DNA from 2 places in the Streptomyces sp. NPDC050564 genome. Region 2 is predicted to be linked to the other one. Evidence: riboswitches for the same ligand, from Rfam matches in the RefSeq annotation. Region 2 holds a riboswitch; the other holds the start of a gene.
What was found. Region 2 has a riboswitch for thiamine pyrophosphate ahead of thiC (phosphomethylpyrimidine synthase ThiC). Riboswitches for the same ligand answer to the same signal wherever they lie in the genome.

Region 1 (5,631 bases), on a different contig from region 2:
ATCACCTTGAGCGCGAGCACGCGGTCCAGGCGGGTGTCCAGGGCCCTGTAGACCGTGGCCATCCCGCCGACCGCGATCCGTGCGTCAACGCGATAGCGGCCGTCGAGCACCTGCCCGACAAGCGGGTCGTGAAGGGTCGTATCCACGCAGGTGAGTGTACGAGCCGCCACTGTCACGCCGCCCCGTTCAGCCGATACCGGAGCGCGACTGCAGCCGACCTGTGACGCACATCGCACGCGTGCACGGATGCCGAGGAGAGGCCCGCTGCCGCGGGCTCGGCCGCAGACGACCAGGGCGAGATCGCCCTGCGGAGACCCGCACTTCCCAGCCAACCGGAAACGGGGGTGCGTGGGTGGGAGGAGTACCCGCCGCGGCGGGCACTCAGAAGGCGGGCCTCTCCGGATCCAAGCTGGCCAAGCCCTCCGCAGGAGACGACGCCTCGGCGAAGTGCCGCCTAGGAATCCGCCCCGCACGGCGGGCGAGCCGCCCCGCGTCCACCGCGTGCTTCATGGCCTCCGCCATCAGGACAGGCTCCTGCGCCCGCGTCACCGCTGAGGCAAGCATCACACCCGCACACCCCAGCTCCATCGCGAGCGCCGCATCGGACGCCGTGCCGGCCCCCGCGTCCAGAATCACCGGCACGCGCGCGTGCTCCACGATCAACTGGAAGTTGTGCGGGTTCCGGATCCCCAGCCCGGACCCGATGGGCGAGCCGAGCGGCATGATGGCGGCGCAGCCGACGTCCTCCAGCTTCCGCGCCAGGACGGGGTCGTCGTTCGTGTACGGCAACACGATGAACCCCTCGTCGACGAGCGTCTCCGCGGCGTCGAGCAGCTCGATCGGGTCGGGCAGCAGCGTGCGCTCGTCGGCGATGACCTCGAGCTTGACCAGGTCCGTGCCCAGGGCCTCACGCGCGAGACGAGCGGTCAGCACGGCCTCGCCCGCGGTGAAACAGCCCGCCGTGTTCGGCAGCACGCGGATGCCGAGCTTGTCGAGCACGGACAGAACCGAGCCGTGCACGGACGCGTCCACGCGCCGCATAGCGACCGTCGTCAGCTCCGTTCCGGAGGCCACCAGCGCGCGCTCCAGCACATCGAGGCTGGGCGCACCGCCCGTGCCCATGATCAGCCGGGACGAGAAGGACGTACCAGCGAGGACAAACGGATCGTCGGCCATGGGTCAGCCTCCCTGCACGGCGGTGAGGACTTCGACGCGGTCTCCCTCGGACAGGGCGGTGGACGACCACTGAGTGCGCGGGACGACGGTTTCGTTGAGCGCGGCGGCCACGCCGGACGGGGCGGCGGTGAGGGTCGCGACGAGCGTGTCGAGAGCGGTCCCCGTGGTGATCTGCTGCCGCTCTCCGTTGACGAAGATGTTCATGCGGGCTGCTCCGTGAGGGCGGCGGCGCCGAAGCGCCGGGGGGTGAAGGGGCGGGCCACGTCGGGGAGTTCACCGGTGGTCAGGACGTGCGCCATGGCGTCACCGGTGACGGGCGTGAGGAGCACCCCGTTGCGGTAGTGCCCGGTGGCGAGGAGGAGGCCGTCCAGCGCGGTCGGTCCGAGGAGCGGAGCGTTGTCGGGGGAGCCGGGGCGCAGCCCCGCCCGGGTCTCCGTGAGCGGCAGCTCGGTGATCCCCGGCACCAGCTCATGGGCGTCGCGCAGCAGCTCGTACACGCCGCCCGCGGTCACCGTCGTGTCCCAGCCCAGCTCCTCGCTGGTCGCGCCCACGACGAGTTCGCCGTTCTCGCGCGGCACCAGATAGACCTGGCTTCCGCGCACGACGGCGCGGACGGTTCGGTTCAGGAAGGGCGCGTACCGGTTCGGCACGGTCAGCCGCAGTACCTGCCCCTTCACCGGCCGCACGGGCGGCAGTACGTCGTCGGGGACGCCCGCCAGACGACCGCTGAGACTGCCTCCGGCGAGCACGACCTGACCGGCGGCCGGCTCGGTGCCGTCCGTGGTGACGACTCCGGCGGCCCGGCCCCCTACGACGCTCAGCCGCTCCGCCCAGGTCCGGTGGAACACCACCCCGGCCCGCTCGCACGCCGTGACCAGGGCCTTGGCGAGCCGGCGCGGATCGATCTGATGGTCGCCGTCGACCCGCAGACCACCGCGTACGCCGGGTGCGAGCATCGGCTCCAGACGGCGGCACTCGCGCCCGCTCAGCCACTCCGAGTCGAGCCCCGACTGCCGTTGCAGGGTGTGCAGTTCCCGCAGATGCGCGCGGTCATCGGCGTCCAGCGCGACGGCCAGCGTGCCGCACTGGCGGTAGCCGAGGTCCTGGCCCGTCGCCTCGGTGAGCTCGGCGGCGAAGTCCGGATAGCGGCGCGCGGAGGCGAGGTTGAGGCCCAGCAGGGTCTGCTCGCCGTAGTGCAGTTCGGTGACGGCGGCGAGCATCCCGGCCGCGACCTGGGCCGCTCCGCCGCCCGGTTCGGGATCCACCACGGCGGTCGTGAACCCGCGTTGCGCGGCCCGCCAGGCCGTCACCAGCCCGATGATTCCGCCCCCGATGACGAGGACGTCTGACGTACGCGTAGGCGACATGGGCGTCCAGCCCCTCCCTTCGCCGGCATGACCCGGATCAGGTTCGTACGGTCGGAGGCCGTCCCAGCCTCCCTCTCAGCCCGGTGCGTCCGGGCTCCCGCGAGTGCTTTACGTTGGCCACCCTAGCCCGCCGCCACCTGTCTCAGTAAGGGAGCCTCCGCCCATGCCCCGCTCGCTCGACGGCCTCGTCCTCGCCCCGGTCGCAGACCAGGCGCCAGGTCAGGTGGGTACCCGCACCCGGTTCACGTACCACGAGAAGGACGGCGAGATCTGGGCCGAGTACGCGGGTGGCGATGTCGTACGCGGGCATCTCGTGGGTACTCGTGAGAGGGACCGCCTCGACTTCCGGTATGTGCAGCTGAAGCGCGACGGCGGCACCTCGTCGGGGCACTGCGTGTCCCGCGTGGTCGAGCTGGCCGACGGGCGGGTACGCCTGGAGGAGACCTGGGAATGGGAGTCGCAGACGGGCAGCGGGACGAGCGTGGTGGAAGAAGTGGACGAATGAGCGTGGGAGGAGTGGACGTGCACTGTGCAACAGGTCACTGAGCACGTCCCCTGACTGACAAATTGTCAGTTGTCTATGGTGATCAGGTGAGCGAGCAGACGCAGGCGCAGTCGCAGGGGCGTACGGCACGGCGAGTCGTCGTCGTGGGCGCGGGCATGGCCGGCGTGCAGACCGCGGTCGCCCTGCGCGAACAGGGCTTCACCGGCAGTGTGACGCTGATCGGCGCGGAGCCCCATCAGCCGTACGACCGGCCACCGCTGTCCAAAGCCGTCCTGCTCGGCAAGGCCGAGGGCTCCGCCTTCGATGTCGACTTCGAGGCACTGGACATCGAACTGCAGCTCGGACGCGAGGCGCTCGGCCTGCGCCCCGAGGACCATGAGCTGGACACTGCCACCGGGCCCGTGCCGTACGACGTCCTGGTCGTCGCGACCGGCGCGGAACCGATTCAGCTGCCGGGCGCGGAGGGAGTGCCCGGGGTCCATCTGCTGCGCACCCTGGACGACGCCGAGCGGCTTCGTCCCGTCCTCGCGCAGCAGCACGACATCGTGGTCGTCGGGGCCGGCTGGATCGGCGCCGAGTTCGCCACGGCGGCGCGCGAGGCGGGGTGCGCGGTGACGGTCGTCGAGGCCGCCGACCGGCCACTCGCCGGCGCGCTGCCCGCCGAGGTGGCGGCGCCGATGGCGGCCTGGTACGCGAGCAGCGGGGCGTCCCTGCGTACGCACGCGCGCGTGGAGCGCATCGAGCCCGGCGCGGTGGTGCTGGACGACGGTTCCCGCGTTCCCGCGGGCGCCGTGGTCGTCGGCATCGGCGCGCGCCCCGCGACCGCCTGGCTGGCCGGCTCCGGCATCGCGCTCGGCGCCCACCGCGAGGTGGTGGCCGACGACCACCTGCGCACCTCCGTACCGGACGTCTACGCGGTCGGTGACTGCGCCTCCTTCCCGTCGGGAAGGTATGAGAACCGCCTGCTGGTCCACCACTGGGACAACGCCCTCCAGGGTCCGCGCACGGTCGCCGCGAACATCATCGGCGAGGCTCCCGCCGCGTACGACCCCGTCCCGTACTTCTGGTCCGAGCAGTTCGGCCGTTTCGTCCAGTACGTGGGCCACCACGCCCCCGCCGACACGACCCTCTGGCGCGGTGACCCCTCCGCGCCCGCCTGGACGGTCTGCTGGCTCCGCGACACGCGCCTGGTCGCCCTCCTGGCGGTGGGCCGACCGAGGGATCTGGCCCAGGGCCGCCGGCTCATCGAGGCGGGCACCCCGATGAACCCGGAACTTCTGGTGGACCCGTCGAAACCGCTGAAGGCGGCGACGGCGGCGTAGCCGACCCCTCTTCAGCCGCCGGAGGAACCCCCGATTCGGCGGAGCCGGAGGACGTTTCGGCGCGACCGCTGGACGGCGGGGCGCCCCGACCGCGGATTCCGGTGGTGTTTCCGGCAGTGCCGAGCGGCGGAAACCCACCCGATCGCAGGAGCGCGGGACCCCGGCTCCGGCGGGACTCGGGTACCGAGTGTCAGTCCGGGATGGCAGGCTTGTCCCGTGACCGAGATTGACGCAAAGATCGATGCTCTCGTCCCCGCCTGGCTCACCCTCCCCGACATCGCCGAACAGCTCGGCGTCGAGGTGACCCGCGTCCGGCAGCTGGTCAAGGAGGGCCAGCTGATCGCCGTACGCCGTGGTGAGAACCGCGCGCTGCACGTCCCCGCCGCCTTCATCGACGGGGACAAGGTCGTCAAGGGCCTGTCCGGCACCCTGACGCTCCTGCGGGACGACGGCTTCACCGACGAAGAGATGCTCGAGTGGCTCTTCACCCCCGACCCGACCCTGCCCGGCACACCCGCGCAGGCTCTCAGCGAGAATCGCGGCACGGAGGTGAAGCGCCGCGCCCAGGCGCTCGCCGTCTGACCTGACAACCGTCCGGCGTACGGACCACGGCGGTCACCGGCCGAACAGCCACCGGATCATCGTGGTCCGGACGCGCCGAAAGGCCACGGGACCACTGCGGTCCGTACGCGCCGAAAAGCCACCGGACCACCGTGGTCCGTACGCGCCGAAAGGCCACGCGGCCGCCGTGGTCCGTACGCACCGACAACGGGGGATATACGCATGCCCGAGAACGCCGCCACCATCGCACGCGCCCAGCTCGCCGACGCCCGCGTCTACCTGTGCACGGACGCTCGCAAGCGCCAGGGCGACCTCGCCGAGTTCCTGGACGCCGTCCTGGAGGGCGGGGTCGACATCGTGCAGCTGCGCGACAAGGGCATGGAGGCGGCCGAGGAGCTGGAACACCTCCAGGTCTTCGCGGACGCCTGCGCACGCCACGGCAGGCTCCTCGCGGTCAACGACCGGGCGGACGTCGCCCACGCGATCGGCGCCGACGTACTGCATCTGGGCCAGGGCGACCTCCCGGTCCCCGCGGCCCGCGCCGTCCTCGGCGACGACGTCCTGATCGGCCGCTCCACCCACGCCGAGTCCGAGGCCGCGGCCGCCGCCGTCCAGGAGGGCGTGGACTACTTCTGCACCGGCCCCTGCTGGCCCACCCCCACCAAGCCGGGCCGCCACGCACCCGGGCTCGACCTGGTCC
Region 2 (5,631 bases):
GATACAGCTCACCACCGATGAACGCCGTCTCCGTCGTGGCCTCCATCTCGAAGCGCGCGAGCTCCTGCCGCGTCCCGGCGTCGAGCAACGTCAGCGTCAGTCCGGACAGCTGACCGAAGGTGCCGCCGTCGGCCGAGGCGCACAGGACGACCCGCTCGATGCCCGGCTCCAGGGCGCGCAGATCAACTCCGACCGTGTCCGTCGTGGCTCCGCCGTCCCGCCGCTTCCCGAGGTGCCGTACGGCCCCGGAGGCATGCTGCGGCTGGTTGTAGAAGACGAAGTCCCCGTCGTCCCGCACCCGTCCACCCGCACCGAGCAGCAGCGCCGAGGCATCGGCGTCCGGCGCACCGGGCCCCCCGGCCCAGCCGAGCACGACCTGAACAGCCCCGGCGGCCACGGGAAGGTTGGCGCCCTTGCTCATGGATGTCGCTGTCATGCGCCCAGTCTGCCGACAGAACCCGGTCCCGGAGCCGTCCGATGCACATGCGCGAGCCTCGGACGGCTCCGAACACCACGCACTCGTGCGCGCCTCAGTCCGCCAACGGCAGATAAACCCGGTTGCCCGCTGCCGCGAACTCCTTGGACTTCTGCGCCATGCCCTCCTCGATCTCCACCTGCGAACCGCCGTGCTCGCGGCGGATGTCCTGCGAGATCTTCATCGAGCAGAACTTCGGCCCGCACATGGAGCAGAAGTGGGCCGTCTTGGCGGGCTCGGCCGGCAGTGTCTCGTCGTGGAACTCCCGTGCCGTGTCCGGGTCGAGGGCCAGATTGAACTGGTCCTCCCACCGGAACTCGAAGCGGGCGTCGGACAGCGCGTCATCCCATTCCTGCGCACCGGGGTGCCCCTTGGCGAGGTCGGCTGCGTGGGCGGCGATCTTGTAGGTGATGACGCCGGTCTTGACGTCGTCACGGTTGGGCAGGCCCAAGTGCTCCTTGGGCGTGACATAGCAGAGCATGGCCGTGCCCCACCAGGCGATCATCGCGGCACCGATGCCGGAGGTGATGTGGTCGTACGCCGGCGCGACGTCCGTCGTCAGCGGGCCCAGCGTATAGAACGGAGCTTCATCACAGATCTCCTGCTGAAGGTCGATGTTCTCCTTGATCTTGTGCATCGGGACATGCCCCGGCCCTTCGATCATGGTCTGTACGTTGAAACGCTTGGCGATCGTGTTGAGTTCCCCGAGCGTCCTCAACTCCGCGAACTGCGCAGCGTCGTTGGCGTCCGCGATGGAGCCGGGCCGCAGGCCGTCGCCGAGTGAGTACGTGACGTCGTACGCCGCGAGGATCTCGCAGAGCTCCTCGAAGTTCTCGTACAGGAACGACTCCTTGTGGTGCGCCAGGCACCAGGCCGCCATGATCGAGCCGCCGCGCGAGACAATGCCTGTCTTGCGGTTCGCGGTGAGCGGCACATACGGCAGGCGCACGCCCGCGTGGACCGTCATGTAGTCCACGCCCTGCTCAGCCTGCTCGATGACCGTGTCCTTGTAGATCTCCCAGGTCAGCTCCTCGGCGCGGCCGTCGACCTTCTCCAGCGCCTGGTAGAGCGGCACCGTGCCGATGGGGACGGGGGAGTTGCGCAGCACCCACTCGCGGGTGGTGTGGATGTTGCGGCCGGTGGACAGGTCCATGACCGTGTCGGCGCCCCAGCGGGTCGCCCAGGTCATCTTCTCGACCTCCTCCTCGATGGAGGACGTCACGGCCGAGTTGCCGATGTTGGCGTTGACCTTCACCAGGAACCGCTTACCGATGATCATCGGCTCGATCTCCGGGTGGTTGACGTTCGCGGGCAGCACCGCGCGCCCCGCGGCGATCTCCTCGCGTACGACCTCGGGGTCGACGTTCTCGCGGACCGCTACGAACTCCATCTCGGGCGTGATCTCACCGCGGCGGGCGTACGCGAGTTGCGTCACCGCCTGTCCGGGGCGGCCCCTGCGCGGCTGGCGCGGCCGGCCCGGGAAGACCGCGTCGAGGTTGCGCAACCCCCCACGCGGCGACGTGTGCTTGACCCCGTCGTCCTCGGGGCGGACCGGACGGCCCGCGTACTCCTCGGTGTCGCCGCGGGCGATGATCCAGTTCTCGCGCAGCGGCGTCAGACCCCTGCGTACGTCGGTGTCGACGGTCGGATCGGTGTACGGGCCGGAGGTGTCGTACAGCGTGACGGACTGCCCGTTGGTGAGGTGCACCTGGCGGACCGGCACTCGTAGATCAGGGCGTGAGCCGCCGAGATACGCCTTGTGCCAGCCGATGGACTTCCCGGCCTCGCCGTTCTCGGCCGGGGCGGATGCCCCACCGTTCTCGGCCGGAGCAAGCGCCCCATCCGTCTGGCTGGAGGCAGGCGTGCGTACGTCCTTGTTGGTCATGAGACCTACTCCCTACGCCGGCATTACCCGGTAACAGGTTCGGCGGTCGACGCAGCGGCTTCCGTCCGTCGATGTTTCATGTGAAACATCGCCAAGACGAAGGTCAGCGCCCTCTCAGCCCGGTGCTCCGAGCTCCCGCGTGTGCAAAGGTGCCTCCACGCTAGCGTCATATCTGGCGCGCTGAACAGAGGGCCCCCTTCGTTCTTGCGATGATCGGGCGGTGACCACAATGCAGCAGCCTCCGTTCCCACCGTCCGATCCGCCTCGCGGGTCCGGCTCCGGTGGCGGCCATGGACACGGTTCCGGCGACGGCCGCGGACATGGACCGGGCGGTGGCGGCCATGGGCCGGGCCCCGGCGACAGCCATGGTCCTGGCGGCGCGCACGGCCACTCGCACAGTCACAGCCACGGCCCTGCAACGCCCGTCTCCAAGCACCTGCGCAAGGTCATCGCCGCGGTACTGATCCCCTTCGCGACGGCGGTCCTCGTGGGACTCGTGGTGCTCTGGCCCGGCGGCGCCCCGTCGCACGAGCGCACTGGCGTCGGCTTCGACCGGCAGACCCAGCAGGCGACGGTCGCCAAGGTCGACAAGGTGGACTGCAAGTCCGTGAACGCCTCGGGGGAGACCCCGACCGGTGACACGTCCACGGCCGAGGGCTCCTCCGCGCAACAGCAAGCGACGGGTGACTGCAAGAAGGCGACGATTCGGATCGACACCGGCAAGGACAAGGGCCGTACGTTCACCGAGATCGTCCAGCCGGACCAGTCGCGGCAGTTGCACCAGGGCGAGAAGGTCGTGGTCGCGTACGAGCCCTCCGCGCCCAAGGACTTGCAATACTCGGTCACCGACGTGAACCGGAAGTTCCCCCTGGCGCTGCTCGCGGGGATCTTCGCGCTGGTCGTCGTGGTGGTGGGCCGGATGCGCGGCGTCATGGCGCTCATCGCGCTGGCCATCAGCTTCCTGATCCTGAATTTCTTCATCCTGCCGGCGATCCTGCATGGCTCGGACCCGCTGATCGTGGCGGTCGTCGGGGCCAGCGCCATCATGCTGATCGCGCTCTACATGTGCCACGGCCTCTCGGCCCGCACGTCGGTGGCCGTCATCGGCACACTGCTCTCGCTGGTGCTGATCGGCGTGCTCGGCTCCGTCTTCATCGGCTGGGCGGCGCTGACCGGAAACACCGACGACAACACCGGCCTGATCCATGGCTTGTATCCGTCCATCGACATGAGTGGTCTGCTGCTCGCGGGCGTCATCATTGGTTCGCTCGGTGTGCTCGACGATGTGACGGTGACGCAGACGTCCGCGGTCTGGGAGCTGCACGAGGCGAATCCGACGATGGGCTGGCGTGGCCTGTACCGCGCGGGCATCCGCATCGGCCGCGACCACATCGCATCCGTCGTCAACACCCTTGTCCTGGCGTACGCGGGCGCCGCGCTGCCACTGCTGCTGCTCTTCTCGATCGCGCAGAGCAGCGTGGGCGCGGTCGCCAACAGCGAGCTGGTCGCCGAGGAGATCGTGCGCACCCTGATCGGCTCGATCGGCCTGGTCGCCTCGGTGCCGGTGACCACGGCGCTGGCCGCACTGGTGGTCTCCGCGGACCGCACGGACACCAAGGCCGGACCCGTGGAGCCCGCGGGAGCCAGGACGCCGGTACGCAGTGGGAAGGGCCGTCGCCGCAAGCGCTGAGAGCATCCGGCGCCGCGCCCCTTGTGAGGAAGCGTTACTCCACTGGGAGGGTGGCGGTACGTCAGCCCGCGCTCTGCTCCTCCGCCAGAATGCGGTCCAGCGCCTCGTCGAGGTGCGTGTCGAAGTCGGCCAGGGAACGCTCCTGCCCCAGCGGCACCAGTTTGTCCGTGCGGTCGAGGAATGCCACGAGCGGTGCCGCGCCGGACCGGAACAGCGCGTGGTCGCCGCCCACCTGAAGCCGGATCAGCACCTCGCCGAACGCCTCCGGGTCTGCGGGCGCGATGTGCACATCGCCGTCACCGCATGGCCGGCCCACGCCGTCGACCAGCAACTCCCGCCCGAACGCCCAGGTCACAGGAGCGTCTCCGGGCAAATGGAAGGTCAGCCGCACGGCGTACGGATCACAGGTCTCGTATCGGAGTTCCACAGGAATACGGAAGGACAACTCCTCCGACACGAGGAAGTTCATCATGACCTCTGCCTGTACCGACTCGCGCATCGCCTACCCCGTCGTTTGCCGTCGACTGGCCAGGAATCGTCCCCCTGACACTGCTGGAATCTTGCTCAACGTGCACGAGAGATCACAAGGAGTGAGTTTTCAGATACTGATAGAGATCGCGAGTGTCCCTAGCAACTTGCCGATTTCGCTCTGCAATTGGCGTGCGGCGGGCAGCAGTCGCTCGGCCTGATGAGAAGGCAGAGAAATGGCCATCGTCCCCGCAGTTGAGCCTGCCGTGATGGGGATCGCGGCGCAGACGGTGCCCAGCGCGTACTCCTGGCGCTCGATGACGGGCTCCATCCGTCCCGTCCGATCCAGGCGTCGCAGCAGGCTGTCATTGTCACGCACCGTGTACGGAGTGATCGACTGCACCGGGTACCGGTCGAGGTGGTCCCGGCGGGCCTTCTCGTCCAACTGGGACAGCAGGCACTGGCCGATCGCGTGCGCGTGCCCGGTCTCCCGGAAGTCGGCCCACTCCTCGACCGCGGGGTTGCCCGGGGTGTCGGCGACGCACATGACCTCGATCTCGCCGTCGCGGTAGATCGCGTAGTACACGGGAACGCCGATCGAATCGCGCCAGTGCGCGAGCGCGTCGCTCACCGTGCTGCGACGTTTCTGCTGTGCTCCGCTGCTGCTCAGCTGCTCGGCGGCCTCGCCTAGGAAGAACAGCCCCTTGTCGCGGCGCAGATAGCCCTCATGGACCAGGGTGCGCAGCAGGTGGTACGCCGTCGGCAGCGCGAGCCCGGCCTCCCGGGCGAGCTGCTTGGCGGGGGCGCCGTGATCGCGCGCAGCGACGGCCTCCAGCAGTCGCATCGCGCGCTGCACGGAGCCGATCAGGGTTGTGGCGTGCGGCTCCAGGGGCGCGGCCTGCGCATGAGAGGTGCGCGGGGCGCATGTCTCTCCGGGCGTGGTGCGCGGCTGGGTGGGCGGGACACATGATCCCGCCGGCACGCCCGATCGCTGGACGGGTGGAGTGGGGGAATCTGCGGGTGCGGTGTCAACCGTGGCCAAGGGGCACTCCCTAAGGCGCGAGGGGGACCGCCCGTGCGGGGGAACACGGGAGGGGGCTGTGCGCTGCCCGC

Region 1: another riboswitch for thiamine pyrophosphate. It lies ahead of thiO (glycine oxidase ThiO); the one in region 2 lies ahead of thiC (phosphomethylpyrimidine synthase ThiC).

What each region holds. Positions count from the first base shown of each region.
Region 1 covers NZ_JBITGS010000006.1:100,139-105,769, reverse strand. The annotation lists gene pknB (Stk1 family PASTA domain-containing Ser/Thr kinase) at 1-146, opposite strand, end outside; gene ACIBK0_RS11620 (thiazole synthase) at 382-1,176, opposite strand; gene thiS (sulfur carrier protein ThiS) at 1,180-1,380, opposite strand; gene thiO (glycine oxidase ThiO) at 1,377-2,543, opposite strand; TPP riboswitch at 2,541-2,654, opposite strand; gene ACIBK0_RS11605 (hypothetical protein) at 2,707-3,048, shown strand; gene ACIBK0_RS11600 (NAD(P)/FAD-dependent oxidoreductase) at 3,135-4,370, shown strand; gene ACIBK0_RS11595 (Rv2175c family DNA-binding protein) at 4,587-4,952, shown strand; gene thiE (thiamine phosphate synthase) at 5,154-5,631, shown strand, end outside.
Region 2 covers NZ_JBITGS010000014.1:191,236-196,866, forward strand. The annotation lists gene ACIBK0_RS23385 (VWA domain-containing protein) at 1-436, opposite strand, end outside; gene thiC (phosphomethylpyrimidine synthase ThiC) at 531-2,360, opposite strand; TPP riboswitch at 2,353-2,509, opposite strand; gene ACIBK0_RS23395 (YibE/F family protein) at 2,581-4,050, shown strand; gene ACIBK0_RS23400 (SsgA family sporulation/cell division regulator) at 4,112-4,549, opposite strand; gene ACIBK0_RS23405 (IclR family transcriptional regulator) at 4,649-5,560, opposite strand.